DNA from 3 places in the Viridibacillus sp. NPDC096237 genome. Region 3 is predicted to be linked to each of the others. Evidence: predicted binding sites of a transcription regulator. Region 3 holds the regulator's gene; each other region holds the start of a gene.
The links. Region 3 encodes LexA, which represses DNA repair genes until DNA is damaged. Its sites were predicted from a motif close to CGAACATATGTTCG; they were not measured.
Positions count from the first base shown of each region.

Region 1: the regulator LexA is predicted to act here: its motif matches at 2,608-2,621, upstream of ACQKMD_RS03625 (DNA polymerase thumb domain-containing protein).
Region 2: the regulator LexA is predicted to act here: its motif matches at 3,108-3,121, upstream of uvrB (excinuclease ABC subunit UvrB).

Region 1 covers NZ_JBNNTI010000002.1:155,553-160,711, reverse strand. Annotated here, with positions in the region: gene ACQKMD_RS03640 (methionine ABC transporter ATP-binding protein) at 1-919, shown strand, start outside; gene ACQKMD_RS03635 (methionine ABC transporter permease) at 909-1,580, shown strand; gene ACQKMD_RS03630 (MetQ/NlpA family ABC transporter substrate-binding protein) at 1,596-2,414, shown strand; gene ACQKMD_RS03625 (DNA polymerase thumb domain-containing protein) at 2,834-4,090, shown strand; gene ACQKMD_RS03620 (YolD-like family protein) at 4,104-4,439, shown strand; gene ACQKMD_RS03615 (aconitate hydratase) at 4,432-4,779, shown strand; gene ACQKMD_RS03610 (WD40/YVTN/BNR-like repeat-containing protein) at 5,112-5,159, opposite strand, start outside.
Region 2 covers NZ_JBNNTI010000005.1:49,884-55,042, reverse strand. Annotated here, with positions in the region: gene uvrA (excinuclease ABC subunit UvrA) at 1-1,051, opposite strand, end outside; gene uvrB (excinuclease ABC subunit UvrB) at 1,057-3,039, opposite strand; gene ACQKMD_RS05435 (IDEAL domain-containing protein) at 3,407-3,655, opposite strand; gene ACQKMD_RS05430 (competence protein ComK) at 3,841-4,332, shown strand; gene ACQKMD_RS05425 (hypothetical protein) at 4,310-4,687, opposite strand; one part of gene prfB (peptide chain release factor 2) at 5,023-5,159, opposite strand, start outside.
Region 3 covers NZ_JBNNTI010000001.1:199,055-204,213, forward strand. Annotated here, with positions in the region: gene tkt (transketolase) at 1-205, opposite strand, end outside; gene ACQKMD_RS01005 (DUF896 domain-containing protein) at 297-533, opposite strand; gene ACQKMD_RS01010 (YneB family resolvase-like protein) at 600-1,256, opposite strand; gene yneA (cell division suppressor protein YneA) at 1,253-1,567, opposite strand; gene lexA (transcriptional repressor LexA) at 1,735-2,355, shown strand; gene ACQKMD_RS01025 (4'-phosphopantetheinyl transferase family protein) at 2,766-3,365, opposite strand; gene ACQKMD_RS01030 (ABC transporter ATP-binding protein) at 3,369-4,025, opposite strand; gene ACQKMD_RS01035 (FtsX-like permease family protein) at 4,039-5,159, opposite strand, start outside.

The sequences.
Region 1 (5,159 bases), on a different contig from region 3:
AGTCTTCGGTATCGTAGGCTACTCTGGAGCAGGGAAAAGCTCACTTCTACGTTGTATCAATTTATTAGAGCGACCAACGAGTGGCAGTATCGTTGTAAATGGTCAAGACTTAACGAAGCTAAAAGGTGAGCAACTTCGAAAAGCTCGTTTGAAAATCGGTATGATTTTTCAACATTTTTACTTAATCAGTCAAAAAACTGTCGGTGAGAACATCGAATTTGCTTTAAGAGCAGCAGCTACACCGCCAGCTCGTATTAAAGCTCGTGTAAAAGAATTGTTAGAAATGGTTGGTTTAGCTGAGAAAATCGATGTCTATCCAGCACAATTAAGTGGCGGTCAAAAGCAACGTGTTGGTATCGCCCGAGCACTTGCAAATAACCCATCTATACTACTTTGTGATGAAGCAACATCAGCACTTGATCCAAAAACGACAGTTTCTATTTTACGCTTACTGAAGAAAATCAACCGTGAGTTTGATATTACAATCGTCCTGATTACTCATGAAATGGATGTTGTCAAAGAAATTTGTGATCGCATGGTTGTTATGCAAGACGGGAAAGTCATTGAAGAGGGTTCTGTCTATGACATTTTTGCAAATCCAGTTGAGCCTTTAACCCAAGAGTTTATCAGTAGTGTTGTATCATTTGAACTTCCGCCAACAATTCTTAAAGGTGTCAAAGGGAAGATGGTTAAAGTGTTATTCAAAGGGGATGTCGCTGGTGAGGGTGTCATCTCAGATATGATTCAAAACTTTGATGTACACGGGAATTTCCTGCACGGCACTATTGAGTATATTCAAGAAAAACCGCTTGGCATTTTCCTAATGGAGCTACAAGGTCATCCGGATAATGTGAAGAGAGCCGTTTCCTATTTAGAAGGGCGCGGTGCGTTTGTGGAGGTGATTAACGATGTTATTTGATTTCGAACATTTCCTTAGTATGCTTCCAGATATATGGAAAGCATTTGGTGAAACATTACTCATGATTGGTATTTCACTTAGCATCTCGCTAATCATCGGTTTACCACTAGGTATTATTTTATTTATTACAAGCAAAGGTTTATTTTTACGAAACCGTTTTTTGAATGGAATTCTAGGGTTTATTGTCAATCTTGTTCGTTCCATTCCTTATATCATTCTATTAGTAGCGTTGTTCCCACTAACCAAAATATTAGTTGGGGATACTATTGGGCCAGTAGCTGCGAGTGTTTCATTATCCGTAGCAGCAATCCCATTTTTCGCGAGACTTGTTGAAACGTCTATGCGTGAAATTGATAAAGGTGTCATAGAAGCATCAATTGCAGTCGGTGCAACACCGTGGATGATTGTAAAAGACGTGTTATTACCTGAAGCGAAATCAGGTATTATTCAAGGCATTACAATGACGGTTATTAGTTTAGTCGCATACTCTGCGATGGCCGGTATTATCGGCGGTGGTGGGATTGGTGACTTAGCAATTCGCTTTGGTTATTACCGCTATGACAACACAATCATGATTGCGACAGTTGTCATTTTAATAGTTATCGTCCAAATTATCCAACTTGCAGGCGATGCCATTTCAAAAGCAATCGATAAGCGATAAAGGGGAGATTTCAAAATGAAGAAATTTTTACTAGCAGCGTTATTATTCGTATTAGCAACAGCTTTAGTTGCATGCGGTAACAAAGATGAAAGTAAAGAAAAAGATTCAAAAGAGATTAAAATTGGCGCAACTGCAGGTCCTTATAGCGACATGTTAAATAAAGCAATCATTCCGCAACTAGAGAAAAAAGGCTATAAAGTAAAACCTGTTGAATTTAGTGACTACGTACAACCAAATAAAGCATTAGATTCTGGTGACATCGATGCAAACCTTTTCCAACACTCAATTTATCTTGAAAACTTTAATGAACAAAACAATATGAAACTAGTTGGTCTAATTAACGTGCCGGCTGCACCAATGGGCTTCTTTGCAAAAGATTTTAAGTCAATTGATGATATTAAAAATGGCGCAAAAGTAGCAATTGCTAACGATCCATCAAATGCAGCACGTACATTACTATCATTACAAGAACAAAGACTTATCAAAATTGATCCTAATATTGAAGAACTAAAAGCATCTGAAAAAGATGTTGTTGAAAATCCTAAAAACTTAGTATTCCAACCAATCGAAGCAGCAGGGCTACCACGCGCAATCGAAAGTGCTGATCTTGTTGGTGTCCCAGGAAACTTTGCGCTTGCGGCAGGACTTGACCTACAAGATGCACTATTCTTAGAAAATATGCCTGATAAATTCCGTAACGTTATCGCAGTTAAAGAAGAAAATAAAGACTCACAACTAGCTAAAGACATCTTAGAAATCGTTAAATCAGAAGAATTCGAAAAAATCATCGACAAAGAATTCAAAGGCTTCGGAAAACCTGACTGGATGAAATAAATGCTGAAGGCGCTCGTTCAGACCCGACAGGCACTGGAGGGCTCGAACTAATAATGTAAAGCTAATTTAGTCTTACACCTCCCTTCCGAGATACTGGGGAATTACAGGACTTTAAATCAGTTTTTGATATCCATTAAAAGTACTGAGTAAAAATTACCAATTCTAAAAAGAACGTTTGTGCGTATAATATATACAAACAAACGTTCTTTTTCGTTGTGGAGGGAGAGTGAAAAAAATGAAAGATCAGTTAATAAAAGCGATGCAACACAATCAGTTATTAAATATGATGTACATTTCAAAGTCTGGAGTCATCACGAAAAGGTGTATCAAAATAATTAAGGTAGCCAATAGCGTACTTTTATTCTCGATAATGTTCTTGTTGTTGTTCCAGTTGTCTATAAAGAGCGAGGGATCATTTAATGTATGAAAACCTTCCTGAACGTTCCATTATATGTATTGATATGAAGTGCTTTTATGCCAGTATCGTAGCGATGTTACATGGACTAGATGTTTTAAAAACTCCAGTTGCAGTAGTAGCAAATTTTGACCAACCAGGTAGCGTAGTGCTTGCTGCCTCCCCCTTAATGAAAGAAAAATTTAGTATCAAAACTGGTAGTCGTCGTTATGAAATACCTAAACATCCTGACATTAGATTGTTTGAGCCGAAAATGAGTTTCTTTATTCAAATATCGATGACGATTACAAAATTGATCTCTAATTACGTCCCAGTTGATGCTATACATGTGTATAGTATAGACGAAAGTTTTGTTGATTTGACCGGCACTGAAAAGCTTTGGGGTTCACCTGAAGAAACGGCTAAGGAAATACAAAGGGCTATTCTTGACCAATTTAATATACCTAGTGCAGTAGGTATGGGACCAAATATGTTAATAGCCAAATTAGCTTTAGACCTTGAAGCAAAGAAAACAGGCTTTGCTAAATGGACGTATGAAGATATTCCAAAGAAATTATGGCCAGTTCGACCCCTTTCTGAAATGTGGGGAATTGGTAAACAGATGGAAGTGAATCTAAATGCTATGGGGATACAAACAGTCGGTGGTTTGGCTAATACAGATCTAAAAGAATTAGAAAAGCGCTTTGGTGTAATGGGCAATCAACTCTATCACCATGCATGGGGAATCGATTTATCCACATTAGGGGAGCCGTTATTAACAAACGGAACTTTAAGTTTTGGGAAGGGCCAAATGCTGATGAGGGATTACCACACACGTAAAGAAATCTCTGTAGTACTCCTTGAAATGTGTGAGGACGTAATGAAGCGAACACGGGATGCAGGTTATGTTGGCCGTACAATTAGTATTGGTCTTTCTTATAGTCGAAACGCTATGACCAAAGGATTCCATCGATCTAAAACGATTGCAGTACCAACAAGCGAAACCCTTGTGATGTATAAAACTTGTATTGAATTGCTGGATAAACATTTTGCAGGTGAACCAGCTCGGCAGTTATCTGTCCGAATATCCAACTTAGAGAAAGAGCATAGCATTCAATTGGATTTATTTGATGAACGTAAGCCACAGCGTCAAATAATCGGTCCTACAATGGATGCAATACGCAACAGGTTTGGAGCTACCTCAATATTAAGAGCAGTTTCTTTCACGAAGGCTGGTACAGCTATTAATCGAGACCGCTTAGTTGGTGGTCATTTGGCATAGGAGTGATTTATTAATGATACAAGACAGAGGTAATATTAAATGGGCATCGATGATGTTGCCGGAGCATTTGGAGCTTCTTAGAGAGTACAAACAAGAGCGGCGTACAGAACAGCCAAGAGAATTGGCTGAGTGGGAACTGGAAGAACTACAGAAAACAATCGATCAAGCTTTTAATCAGCAATTGGACATAAAGTTAGAAGTGTGGAAGGACTACAAAATCACACAATGGACTGGAATAATTAAATCGATTAATACTAATGAACTCATACTTGAAACACTACTTAAAACGAAAAGTATTTCAATCCAAAGTATTCAATCAGCTCAACTGGATGCTGATTATTATGATTAAAGCCGACGAAAGACAGTTACTTCATAAGTATCTTTTGTTGGAATTAGCACTTAAATCATTGCAGGTTGACTATCGTAAATTAGAGCAGTTTAAAATGAAAACGGTATTTCTTCCAATGATGGATTCATTGCTAAAGGATCTAAGACAAGAATATTTTAACCTCAAACGAGAACTTGCACAAAAACGTATACGAGTAGTAGGTTGGCAACTAGTAGATGAATACTTTAGTGACGTGCAAGTTGCCACTGCAGGTAATGATGTAGTACTTCGTTATGCAAATCAAGCTCTTAAATCACAAGTGGAAAAGTTGTTGATTAATCATATAAGAAATAACAAATGACGGGTATTAGGCCTGTTTATTAAAAAATGTTGCTTTGAAATAAAGCTTGATCAAAAATACCCCACAAACCAGTATTTAACGATAAATAAAAAGAATCCATTTTGAAAAAAAGATTGATCAAAATGGATTCTTATACAGCAGATTTAAATATCGGCTTTATAAAAAAGTTTGATCATTTTCTATCTGTGTTCCTTCACAATCGCGCCCGATTGTTGAATAGTAGAAAAGAGAAAAAGCTGCAAAAATAACACCTTAGTTATTGTGCTAAAGCCTTCGTTAGTTAAAGTGCAATACTTCACAATGTTTTTTTCATAGGTATACACTGCAAACTTTTATCGTCTCTGCGGAATTGTCATTTCTTCCCATGAATAACCTGGTAT
Region 2 (5,159 bases), on a different contig from region 3:
AGCCGTTTAAAATCTTATCCATTTTATCTTTCGGTATTTCTTCAACCGGCATATCCATATCGATGTCGTAATGGTCACAAACTGCTTTTAATAGTTGAGGATAATATTGTGAACTCGTTGGTTCCCAAGGTGCGAGTGCATTGTCATTTAATGTGAGACTCCAATCAGGAATAACGAGTGTTGGATCGACTTCTAATTTTGTTCCTAAACCATCACATTTTTGACAAGCACCAAATGGACTATTGAATGAGAACATTCTCGGTTCCAATTCTCCAATTGAAAAGCCACAAATTGGGCAAGCGTGATGCTCACTGAATAGTAGTTCCTCATGCTCCATTACATCAACCATTACACGACCTTCTGCCAATCTAAGTGCCGTCTCCAGGGAATCACTCAAACGAGCTTCTACGCCTTCTTTTAATACAACACGGTCAATAACCACTTCAATACTATGTTTTTTATTTTTGTCTAATTCAATATTATCATCTAAATCACGCAACTCTCCATCGACACGAACTCGAACATACCCTTGCTTTTTCAAGTCTTCAAGAAGTTTCACATGTGTCCCTTTACGCCCTGCAACCATTGGAGCCAACAATTGCATTTTCGTACGTTCAGGAAATTGCACAAGACGATCAACCATTTGCTCCACAGTTTGCGACGTAATTTCTATACCATGATTTGGGCAAATCGGTTTGCCGACACGCGCATATAATAAGCGCAGGTAGTCATATATTTCTGTGACGGTTCCAACTGTTGAGCGTGGATTTCGGCTTGTTGTTTTTTGGTCAATAGAAATAGCTGGCGATAGCCCTTCTATTGCATCAACATCCGGCTTATCCATTTGACCTAAAAATTGACGAGCATATGCGGATAAAGACTCCACATAACGTCTTTGGCCTTCTGCATAAATCGTATCGAACGCGAGAGATGATTTTCCAGAACCTGATAAGCCAGTTATTACAACGAGCTTATCACGCGGAATTTTCACATCCACATTTTTCAAATTATTTGCACGTGCACCTTGAACGATAATTTCTTGGTTTTTCAATTCCTTCATCCTTCCGCTTTCAGTTCCAGGATTGTATCACGAAGCTCTGCAGCACGTTCGAAGTCGAGCGCTTTTGCGGCATCTTTCATTTCTTTTTCTAAAGATAATAAGAGCGTTTCTCTTTCTTGCTTTGTAAGTTTTTTACCCTTCATTACTTTCGTTACGTATGTTTCTGGTTCTTCTGCTGCCTGAGTTGCTCTAATTACATCGCGAATTTCCTTTTGAATAGTTCTTGGTGTAATCCCGCGCTCCTCATTATAGGCTGCTTGGATTGTACGACGTCGATTCGTTTCGTCGATCGCTTTTGTCATCGAATCCGTCATACGATCTGCATACATTAGAACGTGACCATTCGAATTACGTGCTGCTCGTCCAATTGTTTGGATAAGCGAACGCTCTGAACGTAAGAAGCCTTCCTTGTCTGCATCCAGTATGGCTACTAAAGATACCTCTGGAATATCGATACCTTCACGTAGTAAGTTAATGCCGATTAATACGTCGTATGTTCCCATACGTAATTCACGAATTATTTCGATTCGCTCTAACGTTTTTACTTCTGAGTGTAGATACTGTACCTTGATCCCAATTTCTTTTAAATAATCCGTTAAATCTTCAGACATTTTTTTCGTTAAAGTTGTGATTAATACACGTTCATTTTTTTCAGTCCTTAAATTAATTTCATGGATTAGATCATCAATCTGCCCTTCAATTGGACGTACTTCAATTTCTGGATCAAGTAGACCAGTCGGACGAATAATTTGCTCTACCATGTCAGGTGTATGTTCCAATTCATAAGGTCCTGGTGTAGCAGAAACGAAAATCGCGTTATGAACATGTTTCTCAAATTCTTCAAATTTTAACGGTCTATTATCAAGTGCTGATGGTAAACGGAATCCATGATCAACTAAAACGCCTTTGCGCGCTTGGTCACCATTATACATTCCACGAACTTGAGGTAGCGTAACATGACTTTCGTCCACAACTAACAAAAAATCCTCTGGAAAGTAATCTAATAATGTGTAAGGTGTTGCGCCTGCTGGTCTTAGCGTTAAATGACGCGAATAGTTTTCGACACCTGAACAGAAGCCCATTTCACTCATCATCTCTAAATCATAATTTGTTCTTTGCTCTAAGCGTTGTGCCTCAAGTAATTTATCTTCTTCACGAAGTTTCTCAAGCTGTTCCTTCAATTCAACTTTTATATTCTCGATAGCTTTTATCATCTTTTCTTCCCGTGTAACGAAGTGGGATGCTGGGAAGATGGCGACATGCTCTCGTTCGCCGAGAATTTCTCCTGTTAAAGCATCGACTTCACGGATACGTTCTACTTCATCACCAAAAAATTCTACACGCAAGCATCTCTCATCTCGAGATACCGGGAAAATTTCGACAACATCACCACGTACACGAAATGTTCCGCGTGTAAAATTAATATCATTGCGTTCATATTGAATATCTACTAGTTTACGTAACAATTGATTCCGTTCTATGTCCATTCCTGTTCGGATAGACAATACCATTTCTCGATATTCTTCTGGTGAACCAAGACCATAAATACAAGAAACAGACGCGATGACGATGACATCTTCTCTTTCAAATAATGACGAAGTTGCAGAATGTCGAAGCTTATCAATTTCATCATTAATACTAGAGTCCTTCTCGATATATGTATCCGTTTGAGGTACATAAGCTTCTGGCTGATAATAGTCATAATAGCTAACGAAATATTCTACTGCATTATTTGGAAAAAACTCTTTAAATTCACTATATAATTGACCCGCAAGTGTCTTATTATGCGCAATCACAAGGGTAGGTTTTTTGACTTCTTTAATAACATTAGAAATTGTAAATGTTTTACCCGTACCAGTTGCTCCTAGTAAGGTTTGGTGTTGTTTACCTTTACTGACACCTTCGACAAGCTCTGCGATTGCTGCTGGCTGATCGCCATTTGGCTTGTATGGTGAATGTAAATCAAATGCCTGAACCATAGCCACGTCCTCCTTGTTACTAATTACATTTATTTTACCATAGCAAATTGGAAATATCGAGCAATAAGCGAACATACGTTTTTCGAAATAGTTTCATTGATTTGGCGATAATTATATTTTGAGGATACTTGTTATTTAGCATTTTCCTCTTTTTTTATCCACGATAACTTCAGAATAAAACAAGATTAAATCAGCCCTTCTAACGTTACTTACACTTTTTTTACTTACCCACCCTTTCGCGACAGTTCATCCAATAAAAAAATCGTCCCCATAAAGGAACGATTTTGCTATGTTATAAATTCTCTATGTATAAGCTGAAAACTTATACTAGCATGTCTTATATCAATCAATAATTGTCTAACAATGCTTATCCGATAGTTGTCTGTAATTTCTCTAATTCTTGTACGTATTGATAAAAGGCGACTTCATTTCTTTCATCTAAAGCCAAGTCAATACAAGCTAATAGATACTCTTCAGTTTGTGCACGATGTACATGGCTTAAAAACAAATCTAAATAGATCGTATCCAACAATTTCTCAGCATTATTCGTGCTATCAGTTCGTCCAAGAGCTTTTAAAAAATCGGTATAGGAATAATATTTATCCAACGATCTCACCTCGAATGCCTTTTTTCTATTATAAGAAATTTCAGATAAATAAGCAATCTTATTTTATATATTAGGTAATATTTAGGGTTTTTCATTGTTATATTCCATTTATTCGTTGCACTTTATACCAATTATAGTTAAAATGATAGTGAAATTATACTAATTTCGATTATTTTCGAAAGGGGGAATATAGATTGGAAGAAAAAATTACAAAATTATCTAATTTTACTTTGTCTTTTAGTACGTTTGCACTTATGCCAGTTTTTGAGGGTAATAGCATTTACACGAGAGTAATTGAAAAGGAGAGGGAATTTCTTGTAGATGCAAGACCATCTCGAGTAATCCATAAATCTTGTTCTGACTATGGTACTTCTTTTAAGCTTGCTACTAACAAGTCAAAAGAATATCTTGGCGCACGCCATAAACTACCCATTGTTGTTGCATATGATTATGGTACACCTTGTATTTTCATGCCCACTTTATCGCCAAATTCGCACTATAATGTTTGGTTTGCTATGCATGCAATTGAGTTTTTTGAAGACGCTGGTCCTTCAAGAAGTCTTGTTTCGTTTAAAAACGGACAAGATATAGAAGTAGACGTTTCAGTTATCACAATGAGAACTCAACTAGCGATGGCATACTTTTTACAGCAACGTTTTGAGATTAAACGTCCTTCTCTTTTTTAAATTGGACTTGTGTTAAATATATTGTTAACAGTTCTTCTACTCGGTTACGTAATCGAATATTAGAATACCTGCGATGTTCTTCAGTATTATTGTAAACAAAGATATATTCAGAAAATAACTCATCACGATTTCCTCGCATAATTTTAAGCCGGTTTTTTTGCAAATATTGATGAGCTGCATTTAATTCACTTTGCACCTGTTTCATCGCTTTATGCACTAAATCGATATATGGCCGCTTCAATTTGAATGTTCCTTGTTCAAATGCTTTACAGTCTCTTTCTAAAATGGAAAGTACCATTGGTAAGTAAATAACTGTTTCAAGCACTACAAGAGCTTCATTTGGGATACGCGACATGCTTCCACCTCCAAAATAAGAACATTTGTTCTTATTTTATATTTTACTACGTTTATAAGAAATTGCAAGTAAGAAGCATACCCTTTTTACTTGCAAAAAAGCCATTCAACGAATTACACCGTCGAATGGCTTTTCATAGTTAAAATCAATTATGCCTCGGCATAATTGTGTCCGGAATCGGCTTTGTGCTTGCACAAAGAACTCCTTTCCGATTCCGTGACATCCGCCGGAGGCTTTAACTTCTTTCAGCGGGTGTTTGGACACCCGCTGAAAAGCAGCTTAAATCCGCATTCATCTCACCACCTATAGAGGTGGGAGACTTCTGCTGAAAGAAGTTAAAGTTTAGAACGTAAGTAAGCATTGATAAATTGATCAATGTCACCGTCCATAACATTTTGCACATTTCCTGTTTCAGCACTTGTGCGGTGGTCTTTTACCATTGAGTATGGGTGGAATACGTATGAACGAATTT
Region 3 (5,159 bases):
CATGACCGGCTGATAAAATAAAACGATCGCGGTTAAACCAGTTTGGGTTTGAAGGATTGTGACGAAGTTGTTTTGTCCAAAGAGTATAAGCCATTGGCGCAGCCCCCATTGGTAATCCTGGGTGACCTGAATTAGCTTTTTCAATAGCATCAATAGACAAAGTTCGAATTGTGTTAATAGCAAGCTGATCTGCTTGTTGAGTCATTTTTAGTAGACATCCTTTCTTAAGCTAAATATTGTACTATTACAGTGTAGTCAACATTCTTATATAAAACAATGCTTTCTATAAATTGTGCTTAATTTAAAAGATTATTCTTGTTTTGTTTTTGACGTAATTTCTCAGGAGTTACTTCATTTCCCTCTGGATCGAAAACGCGGACATTTTCAATTGTCTCACGCATTGAAGATCGGAATGTGTCTAAATACTCTTTGCGAAGTGCTGTTTGCTCCTTTGCTTCCTCTACAGTTAAGCCTTGTGATTTTGATTTTTTTGAAAGTACACTTATACGTTGTAATTTTTCTTTTGATAACATTGTTTTCTCACCTTTCATACAGACGTTAATACAAAGGTATGCAAAAAAGACCGCAAGCGCAAGCTTTTAGTCTTTTTTTTCCTCTTTTAACTCCATAAATCTACGATGAATCGTCGCTTTACTAACTTGGAAACCTAATCCTCTTAAAGTATCTGTAATTTCTTCAAACGTCATACCCTTTTGTCTAAGATGGATTATTTGTTCAATTGGAACATCTATTCGATCTCGGCCTTCAGGATTCCCTCGATCTTTTAAATTCTTTTCTGGTCTGTAGCCGTTCTGAACAGCTCTCCTCATCCCTCTGCGGATTTTAGCATTATGTAATTTACGTTGATACTCTTCTACAATTGCTAATATTTCTAACAACATAGCATCCATTTCATTTAATCGAACATGACCTGCATCACTTAAAGTAAAAATGTCTGTATTCGTTTTTTGCAATAAATGAAGTACCGCCATTCGACCATTCCCACGTCCTAAACGTGTTTCATCTTGTACAAACAGTGTTGGTTGATCATAGTCCTTTACACATTCGAGTAAATCAAGTAATCCTTCACGATCAATATCATATCCACTATGTCGATCTGAAAATACTTGAGCAACTTCATAGCCTTTACTAGCTGCAAATTCTCTTAACTCAATCTCTTGCCTTTCAAGCGAAGTATCTTGTGTATCTTTATCTGTACTAACACGGCAATAGAGTATTGCTATTTTTTGTTTCATTTTTTATCACTCGCCACTTCTATCCCTATATTTTGAACTTTAATATTATCATGTTCTGGAACTATTAGAGTATGTCCCGCATATATCGTATCGTCAATTAAATTGTTTTCATTCTTAACCTTTGATATCCATTCATGGTCAGCCATATTACCTTTATATCTATTCGCCAGAGAAATTAAAGTATCCCCGTCGTGAACTTTAATCTCTTTATATGATGTATTCGCACTATTTGCAACAACTAAAATTGATGTAAAGATTACGCAAACCCCAAAAAGCAATGTAATATATTGATATTTTTTTAACCAACTCATACTGATTCTCCCCTTCACTCGGATACCCGTTCGGAATATATGTTCTAAATATAAACAGAACACTTGTTTTTGTCAACGGCTTTTTCGAACTTATGTTTGCATTGTTTGTTCGCTAATGCTATACTATTATTAACTTTTACATAGTATGAGATAAAGAGGTGATTGGATTGAAAAAAGTATCGAAAAGACAAGAAGATATATTGTCTTTCATCAAAGAGGAAGTTCGCACTAAAGGATACCCGCCTTCCGTCCGTGAAATTGGTGAAGCAGTTGGTCTTGCATCAAGTTCTACAGTCCACGGACATCTTGCTAGACTTGAGAGCAAAGGACTAATTCGACGAGATCCAACGAAACCTCGTGCAATCGAAATATTAGATCAGCAAGACTCTACAATTGCAAAACAAGGCGTTGTACATGTACCACTAGTTGGTAAAGTTACTGCAGGCCTTCCTATTACAGCAATTGAAAATATTGAAGAATACTTCCCAATCCCAGATTCTTATGGAACAACTGAAGACCAAATTTTCATGCTTGAAATCATGGGTGAATCTATGATAGAAGCTGGTATATTAGATGGAGATTATGTAATCGTGAAACAACAAGCCACTGCGAATAATGGTGAAATTGTTGTAGCGATGACAGAGGACAATGAGGCAACTGTTAAGCGATTTTTTAGAGAAGAATCTTATTTCCGCTTACAGCCTGAGAACTCTTCTATGGAGCCAATTATTGTAGATCAAGTTTCCATTTTAGGTAAAGTAGTCGGTTTGTATCGAAACGTTTTATAAGAGACAACCATATAGGATTGTAAGAATCTTATTAATTTATTTGATTCTTACAATCTTTTTATATTACATTAATTAGGAATATATATATCTACTAATGTTACAAAGATGTTGATTTGCCTTCTGTAGAGTGCCAACCCTTCAGTGGCGTCCATTTGTTTTGCCACACCATTTTGTTAGAAGGGTTTTTTACTAGCACAAAGCGTGAAGAACGGTGACGCACTTCATTAAACTACTCTTGGCTAAAAACTTTCAGTTATAGACATCATATCTTGATAAATTGTCAAACAGTACAAAAAAAAGCAGCTTGAGGATATCTCCTTAAGCTGCTTAATTAACCCATTACGACGTTATTTTACATAGGAAAACTCACTATCAACACCATTTGACATTAATCTTATTTAAATTGAATCTCAAACGCACACACTCATAATATGCCCATCACTTTTCTGACTCAGACAAGCCAGTTCATGAAAATCATACATGTTATAAACTATTCCTTCATTTTCCAAGGTTTCTATCGCACGTAAAAATGCCTCACATGTTAACCCTAACCCCAAATTTTTCACATAACTCTCTTTACGAGTCCAAATGCATGTGAAAAGATCATCTCTTTTACTGGCTGGTGTTTCTTTTAATACTAAATTTTCGTATGGTGTAAAGCAAAGCTGGGCTATTTTTTCATCATAAGCAGAGATCTGCTCAATATCTACGCCGATTTCACGATCATACTCTACAAGTACAATATATCTACCCGAATGACTGATATTAAAATAGACAGCTCCATTTTTGATATATTTTTTCCCATACTCTGATACTGCCAACTGCCCATGTTCAAAATCATGGCGTTGCAAGAATTCATTTAATAACCGCCTAGAAAAAATCGCGCGTATTCTATCTTCTTTTCTTTTGAATTTATCTACCTCTATTTTCTGAAATGCCGGCAATTCATAATAATATTGCGCACATACTCCTAGATTGGATGATGTCCAATTTTTTACAAAAAGTCGCATAAATCAGACGATTCCTCCGTCTTTCATCCGAATAATACACCCAGAACGTTTTGCTAGTTCTTCTGCGTGAGTCACCTGCACAACGGTCGTACCAAATTCTCGATTGACCTTTTCCAATAAAGAAGTAATGACTTCAGCTGTATGACTATCCAAATTACCCGTAGGCTCATCTGCAAAAAGAATATTTGGTTTCATGAAGAGTGCACGAGCAATTGCAACACGCTGCCGCTGCCCACCGGAAAGATTCGCGACCGGCGTATCTGCCTTATCCGTCAAGCCAACAATATCGAGCAGCTCCTTTAAATAAGTGTCATCTTGATATTTTTTATACATTTGTGCCACGAAAATAATATTTTCTTTCACATTCAACATTGGGATCAGATGAAAATCCTGAAAAATAATACCTAGATTTTCAAAGCGAAATTTTGCAAGTGCCTCTTCTTTCAATGTGTGGATGGGCTTTTCTGCTATCAAAATCTTTCCCTCTGTAATATTCGATAAGCCACTCAAACAATATAATAATGTTGATTTTCCTGCACCACTTGGACCCAAAATAGAGACAAAATCACCTTGTTGGATTTCTAATGATACATTCGATAGGATGTTTTGAGTTGTTTGACCACTCTTTACTGTTTTTGTAACATTTTCAATTTTAAGCATAGTTTTTACCCGCTTACCTTTCACGTATTGTTTGTAGGATATTCATTTTTTTCAAATTACGACGACTTGCCAGCCAAACAACAATCAACACAAAAAGATATACGCCAATTGCCTGTAGCTGCATTTCATAGGTGACAACCAGAGGAATATTCTGCCCGATTACGGTTTGAATAAACCATTCAAAGAATCGTAAGACCAAAATAAGTATCACTTCTGCGATCAATAGACCTTGTACCCCTAAAGCGAAGATCTGCCAGAAGTTTAGCGACATTAATTTCTTTTTACTTAGTCCTGCTGCGCCTAAAATTGCAAAGAGTTTCTGCTGTTTATCTCGCAAGATAAAGAAACTATTCAATAAGGATAAAATACTTATCAATGCGATAAATAGAATAAATATCATTAAAACACTTTGAAGATTTTGTGCGAAACTCGTATTATCTAGGCTTTGTTGCCTTGCATCCATCGTTCCTAAAATGTCATCTCCAAATGCACCGTACAATTTATTTAAAATCAACTCATCATTTTTTATATAAAACTGACTGATTTTTGTGTCGTCCAGCTTGCGGAAGCTTTTCTCACTTACAATCGCCACATGATCTGTCGCATTCATACTGCTATTAAAATAGCCTACGATGTCGAATCGTTTTCCATCCATCTGCACTCCATCTGATAAGTGATATTTTTTATACTTCTCATTCAGATAGACATTATTTCCTGCCTGAAGCCGTTTCATATCGATATTGCCCTTGATATTGAACCATTTCAAATCATCTTGATCATTTATGCCAATCAAATCATCAATCGATAGTTTTTTACCTTTATGCTTCACATTCAATGGCTCAAGCGAATAATTTTTCCACAAAAACTCTGCTTGTTCCACGTTATTTTCCGCTAAGTAGCTCTGAATCTCTGCTGTTTTTTCTTCATTTACGGTGATTTGTTGATCGAATTTCCAATTACTATAAATACCAGTAATAAAGTGCTGAACACCCGTTATCGCAGCGTAAATCAGTAATAGTGAAATAATGGCCAGCATCAATATGGCTTTCATCTCATTGACGATTCTTTCACGGTTTAAATGTTTGATAAGTTGCACAGAACTTTGCTTCGCATTTCCCAACATCCAAAAAATAC